3 regions of the Glutamicibacter sp. AOP38-B1-38 genome follow, and region 1 is predicted to be linked to each of the others. Evidence: riboswitches for the same ligand, from Rfam matches in the RefSeq annotation. Region 1 holds a riboswitch; each other region holds the start of a gene.
The links. A riboswitch is a leader RNA that binds a small molecule or an ion and turns the genes downstream of it on or off. The one in region 1 is predicted to bind thiamine pyrophosphate.
Positions count from the first base shown of each region.

Region 1 (4,842 bases):
CGGTGCGCGTGGTGGAGCCGACTTGATTGTCATCAGAATTCTCCGACGAGTCTTTGCATCATTCCGGCCGTCGGAGATGAGGCCAGCGCGAGATCTCGTAGCGGAATGCGCCCGGCAAGGTATGCCGCGCGCCCGGCCCGGACGGCGTCGCGCATCGCGGCGGCCATCAAGGGCGCGTTTTGCGCTCGGGTCACCGCACTGGCGAGCAGCACCGCATCGCAGCCGAGCTCCATCGCCTTGGCCGCATCCGAGGCGGTCCCCACCCCGGCGTCCAGGATCACCGGAACCCCGGCGCGTGCGGTAATCGTTGAGATGTTGTGCGGATTCAGGATCCCCATTCCGGAGCCGATCGGGGATCCGGCCGGCATGACCGCTGCCACGCCGAGCTGTTCGAGCCGCATGGCCAGGGCCGGATCATCGTTGGTGTAGGCGAACACCTTAAAACCGTCGGCGACGAGTTCTTCAGCCGCGGCGAACAATTCGATGGGATCCGGCAGCAGCGTATGCTCATCGGCGATCACCTCGAGCTTGATCCAGTCGGTTTCCAACGCTTCGCGCGCCAGCTGGGCGGTGAGCACCGCATCTCGCGCGGTGAAGCATCCGGCGGTATTGGGCAGCGGGCGCACCCCGTTGCGCGCCAGAAGCTCGTACACAGATCCGGAACCGGCCGCGGCGAAATGGCGTATGGCGACGGTGGTCAGCGCGGTGCCCGAAACCCGCAGGGCCTGCTCGAGGGTATGCATCGAGGTCGCCCCGCCGGTGCCGAGAATCAGCCGGGAGTCGAAGCGTTCCCCGGCGACCTCGAAGCCATCGGTTTCAAATGTTAGCTCTTCCATCTTCAGCCTCCCTGAGCCGCGGTGACCAGTTCAACCCGGTGGCCGGGCTTCAGCTCGAAATCATGCCAGCCGCTGCGCGGGACAACCGCCGAGTCCACGGCCACGGCCACGCCTAAACGCGACCCGTCGCTGGCCCGCCCGTCCGTTCCGATGCTCTTGCCCAAGTGCGCCGCGAGCAGCTCGCGCACGGTGCTTCCCGCCGGCACGGTGGCCGCCTCGGTGTTGAGGAAAAATTCGATCTGTTGCATCTTCTCTGGCTCCTAGAATGGTGTGCTGTTGGCGAGTTGCGCGCCAAACCTGTCGAGTGAAACGCTGGTCAGCTCTTGCGCATCCACCGGGTCCCCGAGCAGCAGCTCGGTCCCCAGCCGTGCGCCGAGCGGGGTCAGCAGCACCCCGTGGCGCGAATAACCGGTGGAGACCACCAGTCCCTCGTCCACGCGTCCGATCAGCGGCCGGTCATCGGGTGTTGCCGGTCTGGCCCGCACGATCGCCTCGTTCAAGGTGGTGTCGACGATGCCCGGCACGAGCCTGCGCGCATTGTCCAGCAGGGCGTGCATTTCTCCCACGTTCACCTGCTCTTGGCCGTCCTCGCGGCTCGACGCACCGAGTACGAGGCTTCCATCGGTGCGTGGCACCAGGTAGACCGGTTGCCGATGCACGATTCCGCGCACGGTGTGCTTGATCAGCGGCGCGCCCAGCGGACCTTGGAGCCTGAGGATGTCTCCGTAGACCGGGCGCAAGGGCAGAGCTGGCGCACCTTCGAGCGTGCCCAACCCGTTGGCAAGCAGTACCTGATCGCCCTGGATTTCTTGCCCGGTTGAGGTAATCACCCCACTGGTCCGTGACCCCTGGTGCAGCAGCCGCACCGCCGTTTCGCGCACGATCGACCGGTCAAGCTCATCGATCAGGATGCGCAGCAGGGACCGCGGGTCCAGCTGCTGGTCTTCGGCGCAGAGAACGGCGCCGGCGATGCTGGTGGCAAGTGCCGGCTCGAGTTTGCGGGCCGCGCTGCCCAGCAGCCGTTCGGCGCTGAACCCCAATGAGGCTTGGAGCTCCATGAGCGCAAGCAGTGCGTCCATATCCGCGGTTTCCGCGGCGACGACCAGCGTAGAGTTTTCTACGTACGCAGGTTTGTTGCCGATGGAGTCTTCCACGCGGTCAATGAATGCGGGGTATTCCTTGGCCGAGGTGGCCATCAGGCGGTGCAGTGCGCCCTGGCCCCAGGTGGTTTCGGCTGTCGGTGCGAGCATTCCTGCCGCTGCGTGGCTGGCGCCCATACCAGGCGCAGGATCTACTAATGTGATTTCGGCCCCGCGGGCGCGCAGTTCGAAGGCCGTGGCAAGCCCGATGATTCCGGCGCCGACAATGACTATATGCACGAAGGCATTTCCTTCCTACGGCGGCATGACCCGCATCAGGTGTAGCGGTCGGCACAAGGCCCTCTCAGCCCAATCTCACTGTTGGGCTCCCGCGGAGTACTTGGATTATAAGCATGCCTCGGCGCGCTTTGGCGAACTTCATGACTTCACCGTGTGGTTCTGCCTGTGTTTTACTCGTTGGCATGAGCGAATTCAGTGGTCCGGAGGATTTATCTACCGAACATCGGCAGGCACAAGTTGTCATAGATGGCGAACGGCAACTCCTGTCTCCCATCGTCCGCCAGGATCGGCAGGCCTTATTGCGACTGCTCCACGAAGATTTCGAAGAGGTTGGCGCCTCGGGCAGGTGCTATTCCCGCGCGCAAATTATCGAGCAGCTGTGCACCGAACCAGTCGTTGAATCGTCTAGGGACGAAGTGCATGATCCGCGCGTGCGCAGACTCAGCGATTCGCTGCTGATGCTGCGGTGGCGAACCAAGCCGGAGAATCCAAGCCAGCGCACCTCGCTCTGGGTTCGCTCGGCCCAGGGCTGGCAATTGCTTTTCCATCAAGGCACCGCCCAAGCCGCCTCCTCCCAGATCGGCGGCGGGCGGCTCGGCGCTGTGAGCGAAACGACGGCATCTCTGCGTCCGCTTCGCGCAACGGATGCACCGCACGTCTTAGCGGCCTTCCTCTCGAATCCGGATATGGCCCGGCAAGGTGAGGTGAGTACGCTTGCCGAGGCCGAAACCTATGTCCGAATGCTGCTCAAGGACCCCGCCCGGCAGGTGCCATTGGCCGTCGTCGAGAATTCTGCGCTCGTTGGCCTGGTGTGCGGATCCATCGATGAAACAAATCTGAGCGCCTGGGTCTGGTATTGGCTGCACGCAGAGCATCGGGGCCGCGGGCTGAGCAGCCGGGCGTTGGCCGCCCTCTCGGCGGAGCTATTCTCCAGCTACCGTTTGCAGCGTCTGGAGTTGGGTTTACGCGTGAACAATCCGGCCTCGAAAAAGGTCGCCGAGCGTTGCGGGTTCATTCTCGAAGGACGCGAACGCGGCAAGTTCCTGATCGATGGCCAGCGGATCGATGTGTTGAACTATGCGCGGTTGCCCACCGATCCCATCCCGCCGATCAGTCCGCTGGCGCTTCGCGCAGAACCAGCGGGAGACTGAATTTCCTCGGGGCCGCAGCGGAACGGAAAGACAAAAAGTGGGACCGGTTGCCCGGTCCCACTCTTTGCTGGTGCTGGTTCTAAGTACTAGAACTCATTTGGAGGCGTCGGCGGTGTCGCCGGCGCCCGACGGGTTGGCGCGGTGCCCGTGGTGTCGGGACCGTCCATCTTGCTCATGTCGATTTTCTCCAGCGTGCGAGCCGCAGCATCACGGCCGCCAAGGCCGAAGGCCAGGGCCGCTGCCAGAGCCGCACCGATCACGATGGCACCGAAGGCCATGTTGATAATCGAATCGGCCAGACCCATGTACTTCAGGCCCATCGCGATGAACAGTGCGATGGCCGTGTAGCGGATGATCTTCGAGGCGGTGGTATCGCCCATCAGTCGACCGATCACACTTGCCAGCACGAAGCCGATGGCGATGATGACTCCACCGAAGATGACCTTGCCGCCCAATTCCAAGACCTCGTTGAGGATGTTGGTGATTGCCGGGAAGTTCAGCATGCTTGCTGCCATGACCGCGAAGAACAGGATGATTGCGATCTTCACGATGGTGGCGATGATTCCCGATGCGCTCTGCCCCTCGGGAACAACTCCCCAGCCTGCCACAACCCGGTCGGTCCCCACACCGCGCAGCGTTGATTCGAGCAGCTTGCCGACAAACTTGGCAATCAGGAAGCCCACAGCCAGAAGGATCAGGGCCATGATCACCTGCGGAATTGCGGTCAGGACGATCTGCAGCATCTCTTGAGCCGGTACCGAAATGGCCTCGATGCCCAGCACCTGCAGTGCCGAAATAGCCACAACCAGCAGGATCAGCGCAAACACGATATTTGCGATGACATCCACGATGGTCCGCTGCGTGCGCAGCGAGGTCTCGGGGTCAACTTCTTCGCCGTCGCCGGGAGTCAGCTTGCGAACAACAGAACTGAAATCGACGGTCCCCAAACCGGTCTGGATCAGCTGCTTGATCACATTGGCGATCACATAGCCGATGATGAAGATGAATGCCGCACCGATGAGGTTAGGCAGGAAGCCCATGATTCCGGCGAGCAAGTCCTGCACCGGTGTCAGCACCTCGGTCAGCGAGAAGACCTGGAGAATAGCGATCAAGCCGAAGAGCCAAACGACCAGCGACGCGACCTTGCCTAGCGAATCACCGATCTGTTTGCCATCGGTGCCCTCCTTCTGGAGGAACTTGATCTTGGTGACGAGTTTGGCGACGGCCCATTTGACAACCTTGGCCACCAGCCAGGTGATGATGAGAATAACAAGCGCGATGGCAACTTTTTGCAGCATCGACGCCCAGTCAATGTTTCCTAGAACGTTCTGAGTTTGCATCTCTGCTCCTTCAACGTGGGGATAATTTAGACACTACGACGAGGATTTTGTGCTGACTAGGGCAAGGAGAGAACTAGCAGCCCTAGAGGATGACAAATACCCACATCGAGGAACTAAATCCGCACTTAAAACGAGC
Region 1 is NZ_JBQSWU010000001.1:5,415-10,256, reverse strand. It holds gene moeB (molybdopterin-synthase adenylyltransferase MoeB) at 1-33, opposite strand, end outside; gene ACT3TP_RS00055 (thiazole synthase) at 33-836, opposite strand; gene thiS (sulfur carrier protein ThiS) at 839-1,084, opposite strand; gene thiO (glycine oxidase ThiO) at 1,097-2,215, opposite strand; TPP riboswitch at 2,211-2,318, opposite strand; gene ACT3TP_RS00040 (GNAT family N-acetyltransferase) at 2,398-3,366, shown strand; gene ACT3TP_RS00035 (mechanosensitive ion channel) at 3,453-4,706, opposite strand.

Region 2 (4,842 bases), on a different contig from region 1:
CGGCATGCCGATTTCCGCCGCCGTCATTGATTTCGCCAACTGGCGCGCCCTGTTCTACGGCAGCGCGGTAGTCACGCTGCTGGTAGTTGTCGCCATCTGGAAACTCATTCCTGCCCTGCCGGCCGGCGCCGCCGGACAGCGCTTCGACTGGCTGGGCGCCATTGGGCTGGGCATTGGCCTGATCTCGCTCATGCTTGCCGTCTCCAAGGGCTCCTCTTGGGGCTGGGCGGCACCGCTGACGCTGGGCCTGTTCGGAATGGCCGCCCTCACGCTGTTGCTCTGGGGCATTTGGGAAACACGGACCAAGGATCCGCTGGTTGACCTGCGCACCGCTGTTATTCCGCGCGTGCTGCTGACAAATATCGCCTCGATTTTCGTCGGCTTCGGAATGTACGCCAGCATGCTGGTCATGCCACAGATCCTGCAGCTGCCGTCGCAGACCGGCTATGGCTTGGGCCAGTCGATTCTCGCAGCCGGCCTCTGGATGGCTCCAGGCGGCCTGATGATGCTGGTGCTCTCCCCTGTCGGCGGGCGGCTTTCCGACGCACGAGGCCCGAAGTTCACGCTGGTACTTGGCGTTTCGGTCATCGCCGTCGGCTACTGCCTGACCCTGCTCGGCATGGGTAGCGCGTGGAGCCTGATGCTCACCAGCCTCGTCATCAACGGTGGTGTGGCTCTGGCCTACGGCGCCATGCCGGCGATCATCATGGGCGCAGTCCCCCGCAGCGAAACGGCTGCGGCCAATGGCTTTAACACGCTGATGCGTTCGCTGGGCACGACCACCGGCGCCGCGGTCATCGGCCTGGTGCTGGCCCAGATGACCACCGATTTCGGCGGAGCTTCACTACCGTCAGAATCCGGATTCCGCGCGGCGCTGATACTTGGAGCTGGCATTTCCGTGGTCGCGGCCATCTTGGCGGCCTGCATTCCCAGCGCCGCGAAGAAGAGGGCGATCGAAGTCGACGCGTCGCAGGAACTCAGCCTGAACAAGTAGTCACCCCGGCTCTTCGGAATTGCCGAGTTTATGCTCAGCTTTGACATAGAAACCCCGGGTAATGTCGTAGACACCTCCTTGAAGGTGCGAGTGATGATCGTAAGGCTCCCGTTGGATATTGCCCAACGGGAGCCTTTCACTTTAAAGTTTCTCGTCTTCCTTGCAAGTCCACGTTGCCAGTCGTGATACCTTGTTTGAGACCACACGGGTGCCCTCGCAGGGGCTGAGATCGGGCTAACGCCGTCCGCGACCGTTGAACCTGTCCGGGTAATGCCGGCGAAGGAAGTGAGTTTCCCACAGTGGAACAATTTGAACAGCACTCTGCCCACACCCTTGCCTACCGTGAGTCTGTGGGAATTTCGGTTCCTGTCACGCAGATCCAGCTGGCAGATGCCCCCAACGGCGAGCCGAACGAACCGCTGCAGGTGTACCGCACCAGCGGCCCGGGGAGCGACCCGACCACGGGGCTGAAACCATTTCGAGAGTCGTGGATTCGTGAGCGTGGAGATGTCGAGACCTATGCCGGGCGTGAGCGCAACTTGCACGATGATGGCAGATCCGCGGTCCGCCGCGGCACGGCGAGCGCCGAATGGGCCGGGCGCTCGGCACCACCGTTGCGTTCGGCACCCGGGACTCGGGTCACCCAGATGCACTACGCACGGCAAGGGGTCATCACCCCGGAAATGCGCTATGTGGCCCTGCGCGAAGAATGCGATGTCGAGCTGGTGCGCAGCGAGCTAGCGGCCGGCCGGGCAATCCTTCCGGTGAACATCAACCATCCGGAATCCGAACCGATGATCATCGGCAAGGCCTTCTTGGTAAAAATCAACGCGAACATCGGCAACTCGGCGGTGACCAGCTCGATCGCCGAGGAAGTCTCCAAACTCCAGTGGGCTACCAAATGGGGTGCCGACACGGTGATGGACCTTTCCACCGGCGACGATATCCACACCACCCGTGAATGGATCATCCGCAACTCGCCGGTTCCCATCGGCACCGTCCCGATCTACCAAGCACTAGAAAAGGTCAACGGCGAAGCGAACGAACTGACCTGGGAGATCTTCCGCGACACGGTCATCGAACAGTGCGAGCAGGGCGTGGACTACATGACCATTCATGCAGGTGTGCTGCTGCGCTACATCCCGCTGACCGCCAACCGGGTCACCGGAATGGTCTCCCGCGGCGGGTCGATTATGGCCGGTTGGTGCCTTGCGCATCATCAGGAGAATTTCCTTTACACCCACTTTGACGAACTCTGCGAGATTTTCTCTCGTTACGATGTCGCATTCTCCCTGGGCGACGGGCTGCGTCCAGGCTCCATTGCGGACGCGAATGATGCGGCCCAGTTCGCCGAGCTGGATACCTTGGCGGAGTTGACCAAGCGTGCCTGGAAATATGATGTTCAGGTGATGGTCGAAGGCCCCGGGCATATCCCTTTCCATCTGGTGCGCGAGAATGTGGAACGCCAGCAGGAGCTTTGCGACGGGGCGCCGTTTTACACGCTCGGCCCGCTGGTCACCGATATCGCTCCGGGATATGACCACATCACCAGCGCAATCGGCGCGACCGAAATCGCCCGCTATGGCACCGCGATGCTCTGCTACGTCACGCCCAAAGAGCACCTGGGCCTGCCCAACCGGGATGATGTGAAGACCGGGGTGATCACCTATAAGATTGCGGCGCACGCGGCGGATCTCGCCAAGGGCCACCCGGGCGCCACGGCGCGGGATGATGCGCTGAGCAAGGCGCGCTTCGAATTCCGCTGGAATGACCAGTTCTCCCTTTCACTGGACCCCGTTACGGCGCAGGAGTTCCACGACGAGACGTTGCCGGCGGAACCAGCGAAGACCGCGCACTTCTGCTCAATGTGTGGCCCGAAATTCTGCTCCATGCGGATCTCCCAAGACATTCGGGATGAATATGGATCCGCCGAGGCACAGGCTGCATTGGCCGGGATGGCTGAGAAAAGCCGGCAGTTCCTTGAAAGCGGTGGCAAGGTATATGTCGGGGAAGAGATACCTGTTGGACCCGGCACGCTCTAGAACCGGGAAACCCGAAGCGCAGCCAAAGTGCCTGCACAGAAAGCGCGCTTAGAGTTACAAGTACCTCATTGAAGGTGCGAGTGATGATCGTAAGGCTCCCGTTGGATTGTATCCAACGGGAGCTTTTCAATTTTGGCCGTTCAACCCACTGTGCGGCACGAGCCCGGCGGTTCCCACCCAAGGCCAGGACTCTGTCGACGAAATGATCGGCAAACTTTTCCGGTCGCTCCGGTGTCGATTGCCGAGCGGGCCGACAAGACCTTAGACTCAAAATTCCGCGCTTGCCCGAGAAGCTCCAATAGCCAACACCCAGATCATTTACTCGGTAGTTCTTTTTCTTTCGCCTCCAGATGGATCCTAGGTCCCGGCGCCAGGTAGTTCGACTGCAAGCTACCCGTTGCTTGAATACCGAGCCAAACCAAAGCTCCAGCATAGAGTCGTATCTTAGAGTGGAATTACCTCATTGAAGGTGCGAGTGATGATCGGGAGCATCCCGCCGGGCAACCGGCGGGATGCTCTTGTTAATCGGCAAGATAATCCTCGTCAGCGGGCCGATAGTTGATTGTCGGGTTATCTCGCGGAATTACTCAGCTCCAGCACAGAGTCGACTCTTAGTCTGGAGTTACCTCATTGAAGGTGCGAGTGATGATCGTTAGAATTCCCGCCGGCTTAGCCGGCGGGAATTCTTGGTTAAGCCGGGCGCCCTCGAGCGGCGAGGCATTTCGTAAGAAAACGGTGGTGGCAATTGGGCTCCGACCATGTCCCTCACGCCCACACCACGGTGCACTCGAGCTTCCCGGGTTGAAAATCCCACACCGATCGCCAATAGAAATAAAACGTTGTCCACAGAGGCAGCGTAGTTCGGGGCATCCATCGGGGCCCTAATCGAAGATTGCGTTTGGGGCTGCTCGCCTCGGACATGTAGTACGCATCATGCACGCGGCGCTGGCTGAGGCTTCGGCAAATGAGATAATTTTGTCAGGTCCCCTCCGCATTTTCGATTCGGGGATGTCTAACTGAATGGAGCCCTTATGGCGACCGTGGCCACCGACCTGTCCCCGCTAGAGCGCCAATCCGTATGGCGCACGCTGAAGTCTCCGAGGCTTCTGAAGACCGAGCTGCTCGCCGGGCTTGTGGTCTCCCTAGCTTTGATTCCGGAGGTAATCGCCTTCTCGATCATTGCCGGTGTGGATCCCCGAATCGGTATTTTCGCCTCGTTCACGATGTCGATCGTGATCGCTTTTACCGGTGGCCGTCCTGCAATGATCTCCGCGGCCGCCGGCGCGGTGGCCCTCGTGGTTGCTCCCCTGGTGCGAAGCCATGGGGTGGACCATCTGTTCGCCGCGGTCATTCTGGCCGGAATCTTTCAGGTCGTCCTCGCCCTGCTAGGTGTGGCGAAGCTGATGCGCTTCATCCCCAGACAGGTGATGCTCGGCTTCGTCAACGCCTTGGCCATTCTGATTTTTCTCTCACAGATGCCCGAGCTGACGGCAGTGCCGTGGGTCGTTTATCCGCTGGTGCTGCTCGGTCTCGGCATAGTCTATTTCTTCCCCAAGATCACCAAGGCGGTTCCCGCCCCGCTGGTCGCAATCGTGGTGCTGACCCTGATCACCGTGTTCGCCAAGGTCGCCGTGCCTACGGTGGGAGATAAGGGAGAGCTGCCCGATTCGCTGCCCTTCTTCATCATCCCGCAGGTTCCCTACACCGTGGAGACCTTGAAGGTGATCGCGCCCTATGCGTTGGCAGTCGCATTCGTTGGCCTACTGGAATCGCTGCTGACGGCCAAACTCGTAGATGACATCACCG
Region 2 is NZ_JBQSWU010000025.1:35,594-40,435, reverse strand. It holds gene ACT3TP_RS14365 (MFS transporter) at 1-994, shown strand, start outside; TPP riboswitch at 1,189-1,296, shown strand; gene thiC (phosphomethylpyrimidine synthase ThiC) at 1,294-3,036, shown strand; gene ACT3TP_RS14355 (SulP family inorganic anion transporter) at 4,068-4,842, shown strand, end outside.
Region 2: it holds a riboswitch for thiamine pyrophosphate, as region 1 does, so the genes downstream of both, thiC (phosphomethylpyrimidine synthase ThiC) here and thiO (glycine oxidase ThiO) in region 1, are expected to answer to the same signal.

Region 3 (4,842 bases), on a different contig from region 1:
GGTCGACGGCTTCAGCTCCTTCATGCTGCTGATTTCGACCGTGGTGTCCCTCGCGGTGCTGTTCTACGCGACCAGCCAGGGCCTGGCCGATGGGGACGAACCGGGGCCGGTATCGGTCTTCCACCCGGCCTACCTGATTCTGCTCGCCGGCGTGTCCAACGCCTTCCTCGCCGCGGATCTATTCAACCTGTATGTCGGCTTCGAAATCCTGCTGACCGCCAGCTACGTGCTGCTGACCCTCGGCGGTACCGCCGAACGCATCCGCGCCGGAACCACCTATGTGGTGGTTTCGGTGGTGTCCTCGGTGATCTTCCTGATGGCGATCGCAATGATCTATGCCGCCACAGGTACCGTGAACATGGCAGACCTGGCGGTGAAGCTGCCCGAACTGGACCAAGGCCCGCACCTGATCCTGCACGTGCTGCTGCTTATTGCCTTCGGCATCAAGGCCGCCGTTTTCCCGCTCTCGCTCTGGCTTCCGGACTCCTATCCAACGGCTCCGGCCCCGGTCACCGCGGTATTCGCCGGGCTGCTGACCAAGGTCGGGGTGTACGCGATCATCCGTACCGAAACGCTGTTGTTCCCCGGCGGGACGGTTAACGCCGCGCTGCTGGTGGTTGCGGCATTGACCATGGTCATCGGTATTCTCGGTGCGCTGGCCCAGACGGACCTCAAACGTATGCTTTCGTTCACGCTCACCAGCCACATCGGCTACCTGATCTTCGGTGTTGCCGTCGGCGGACCGCTGGCCATCGCCGCCACCATCTACTACGTGGGCCACCACATCATCGTGCAGACCTCGCTATTCATGGTTGCCGGGCTCATCGAACGCCGAGCAGGCAGCGCGAACGTGACCAAACTCGGCTCGCTGGCCAAGCTGTCTCCGATGCTTGCCGTGCTCTTCTTCATTCCGGCCATCAACCTCGGCGGCATCCCGCCCTTCTCCGGATTCCTCGGGAAGTTCGGGCTGTTGCATGCGGCGTCGTCCGAGGCAGACGCCTTGACTTGGGTGGTCATCGGCGCCGGGCTGCTGACCAGTTTGCTGACCCTGCTTGCGATTATTCGTGTGTGGGCGCGTATGTTCTGGCGCCGTGCGGCGGATGCCGAGGTGCCGAACGCGCAATTGATCGCAGAATCGACGCGGGTTCTGGAACATGCCGCGGCAGGCGGCGCCGAGTCCCCGCATCTGGGCAGGAAGCTTGCCCGCGAGTTGGAATCCGAGTCCCTGCCTTGGGGGATGCGCTACGCGACCGGTTCGCTCGTTGCCGCAGGTATCGCGCTGACCATTTTCGCCGGGCCGATCTTCGCCTTCTGTGAACGCGTGGCGGCCGAATTGATTGCACGTGAACCATTCATCAACGCAGTACTACCGTTGAGTTAGGAGGAAAGGCGCATGAAGGACAAGAACCTCAAACATCGTGACCAGCGCATCGATGATGCGCTGGATACCTCCGGTGTCCGTCACCGTGCCACCTTCAAGCAGGAGTGGCCGTTGCTCCTGCTGCTCATCTTCGTATGGGGTGCACTGTGGCAGGACTTCTCGGCCGGGAATCTATTGTTTGGCGCGATTATTTCGATCGTCATCGTGAATCTATTCCCGCTGCCGCCGGTGGTGCTTCCCGGACGAATAAACCTTTGGTATTGCCTGAAGCTCTTCGCGTGGTTCCTCGGTCAGGTATTCGTCGCCAGCGGCCATGTGGCGCGAGTTGCGATAGTACGCCGTAAGAAGGCACGCAGCGCGGTGATCGCAGTGCCGCTGCGCACCGAATCTGACTTGGTAGTGATGACCGTGGGCCATGTGCTGACCCTGATCCCAGGTTCCTTCGTGGTGGACGTGGACCGCAGCAGTTCCACCTTGTACCTGCACTATCTCGATGTGAATAGCGATGCGGATGTGGAAAAGGCGCGAGCGAATATCCACGACATTGAACGCCGGTTGATCATGGCCATCGGAAGCCCCGATGAATACGAGGCGATCAAGAATGAATGCGGTCCGGATTTCTCCAGCAGGAAGCCCAAGAAATGATTGAAATAGCTGTATGGATTGGCGGAGTGATGCTGGCGCTGGCCTCTATCGCTTGCCTGTGGCGGGTTTTCAAGGGCCCCTCGATTCTTGACCGGGTGCTCGCTCTCGACGTCATGCTGTTGATCATTTCCAGTGCGCTGTGCCTAGACATGGCGCTGAACCGGCACACCGATTACCTGCTGTTCACGGTGGTTGCCTGCACCTTGGGATTCATCGGCTCGGTTACCGTCTCGCGGTTCGTATCGGATCAGAGGAACGCCTAATGGACACGTTCTTAGAAGCACTCGCTGCGCTCTTGCTGGTACTTGGTTCCCTGATGTCGCTGATCGCCGGAATCGGTTTAATTACCTTCCCGGATCTGCTTTCACGCATGCACGCGGCCACCAAACCACAAGTATTGGGCTTCCTGCTGCTCTTCGCCGGACTCATCATCCACTTGCGCAGCTGGGGACTGATCCCGGTCTTTGCTTTGGCCTGGGGATTGCAGCTGCTGACTGCCCCGGTATCGGCGCACATGATTGGCCGCGCCGGATATCGCACGAAGCACGTGGCGAAAGAAACCTTGCATGTTGATGAACTAAAACAGGTCATTAGCAATCATTCGCAGACGACCGGAACCACCGCAGCGGTGCCGCCAGCGAAACCTGCACAGAACGACGAGCCCGAGAGCACCTAGCTGCTGGTTAAACTTTGGTGGGGCAGGCCAAATGGCCTGCCCCACCAAAGGAATTCGGCAATGTTACTTGCTGAACTTCTTCATGGCCTTGTTGGTGCCGCGATCAGCCAGCACCTGGATAATCGATGCGACCACGGCGGAGAAAATGGCGAACCCCAAAGCCTGGCGCATACTCGCTTCCGCGGCTGCTTCCTTGCCGTGACGTGGCGCGTCGTTTCCGGTGAAGCCTTTCCAGACCTTGTCGACCAGTCGGCTTCCAAGCATTCCCGCTCCCATTGAAATTCCAAGGGTAACAAGCTTCTGCACTGAGTTCATGAGGACCTCGCATTCGCGTCGTAAGGTTTCGTTCTGTAGCCCAGCATACCTGCGGTATGGTGGTTGAGCAGTAATCATTCCGACAGGGGAGCGTCATGCCGTTCGCGGTGCAAGACGCTGAGAGTGCGATAGATCGCAGACCCTCGAACCTGCCCCGGCTAGTACCGGCGAAGGAAGTCGAGCATCTCGGATGCGGATCATGGCGCGCGATTAAACGCCCACCGGTCCGTGCATCTCCCCTCCTTACATAGGAGGACAAACCTTATGAACGTTGCACCAGCAACTAACCGTGCCAGCTGGCGCGTGGTCGACATCGTTGTGGCCTCGGTAATCGCGGTCGCCTCGGGCGTTATCTTTTGGGCTTGGAACGCCGGATACGGATTGGTCAGCCTTGCTTTCGTGGCTTTCCCACCGGCAAGCGCCTTCGTATCTGGCATGTGGCTTTTTCCCGCGGTGCTCGGTGCGTTGATTATCCGGAAACCCGGTGCCGCGCTGTATTGCGAGATCCTCGCCGCCGTCATCTCAGCCTTGCTAGGTTCCCAATGGGGATTAGCGGTGCTGTTCTCCGGCCTGATCCAGGGGCTCGGAGCCGAGGTGGTCTTTGCCGCAGTGAGGTACCGCCGGTGGAACCTGCCGGTGGCACTGCTTGCGGGATTCATGTCGGGAATTTTCGGCGGAATCGGCGAAGCCTACCTGCTGGGTTACTTCGCTGAGTACACCGAGGCGATGAAGCTGTTCCACGTAGTTGCCATGGGCATTTCCGGCCTAGTTATTGCCGGACTTCTCTCGTGGTTGGCAACCCGTGCTCTGGCGAAGACCGGTGCTCTGGGAGCATTGGCTAGCCGTTCGGCACACCTTGAAGGTTCGCTGCGCAGTGCCTGAATTGAGTTCTTCGACTACCGAAGCCACCCCCGGGCACCTCGGCGGTGGCGGCTTTGAGATCACGGCCGACAACTTTGGCTGGCACCATGCCGAACGTCCATTGCCGGCGCTTAGCGGACTGGACCTGCATATTCCCGCCGGGCAGAAGGTCCTGCTGCTAGGCGCATCTGGCGCCGGTAAATCAACGCTCTTGCACGCCTTGGCTGGAGTTCTGGAGATCGACGAACGGCAGCAGGCCACTGGCAAACTGCAGATTCAGCGACGGGATGCCTTTGCCCGCAGCTTCCCGGTCGGGTTGATGCAGCAAGACCCCGAAACACAGATCGTGCAGAGCCGGGTCGGCGACGATGTCGCCTTCGGTGCGGAGAATCTTGGAATGGCTCCGGAACTGATCCGCGCGCGAATCCCCGAGGTGCTTCGCGCGGTAGGACTTGGGAATCTGGATTTGTCGCACCGCACCCAGGAACTCTCCGGTGGCCAGAAGCAGCGGCTGGCCTTGGCCGGGATTCTTGCTATGGGCCCCGGTCTGATGCTCCTGGACGAACCCACCGCAAACATTGACCCGTCGGGGATCGCGCCGCTGCGTGATGCGGTGATTGCCGCCGCCAATGCCACCGGTGCGACACTGCTTGTGGTGGAACATCGCTTGCAGGCCTGGGCAGAACACGTAGACCGCGTACTCGTCCTTGCCCCTGGCGGAGGGATCGCCCATGACCTCGAGCCGCGGGCGCTCTTTGAGAATGAAAAGATTCGCCGTGAATTAGCCAGGGCGGGCATTTGGATTCCCGGCTACGTTCCGCACACCGAACCTCTCCACTCACGCGAGGGAGCGGAACTGCTCGCGGCGGTGAACTTGCGCGCGGCGCGCCATCCGCAGGCGGTGCGCACGGCCGAAATCAACTTGCGGCTGCGCGCCGGCCAAGCGTTGGTCATTCGCGGGGAA
Region 3 is NZ_JBQSWU010000009.1:17,918-22,759, reverse strand. It holds gene ACT3TP_RS06910 (Na+/H+ antiporter subunit D) at 1-1,381, shown strand, start outside; gene ACT3TP_RS06905 (Na+/H+ antiporter subunit E) at 1,394-2,026, shown strand; gene ACT3TP_RS06900 (monovalent cation/H+ antiporter complex subunit F) at 2,023-2,289, shown strand; gene mnhG (monovalent cation/H(+) antiporter subunit G) at 2,289-2,702, shown strand; gene ACT3TP_RS06890 (DUF4235 domain-containing protein) at 2,766-3,017, opposite strand; TPP riboswitch at 3,092-3,210, shown strand; gene ACT3TP_RS06885 (ECF transporter S component) at 3,282-3,899, shown strand; gene ACT3TP_RS06880 (ATP-binding cassette domain-containing protein) at 3,901-4,842, shown strand, end outside.
Region 3: it holds a riboswitch for thiamine pyrophosphate, as region 1 does, so the genes downstream of both, ACT3TP_RS06885 (ECF transporter S component) here and thiO (glycine oxidase ThiO) in region 1, are expected to answer to the same signal.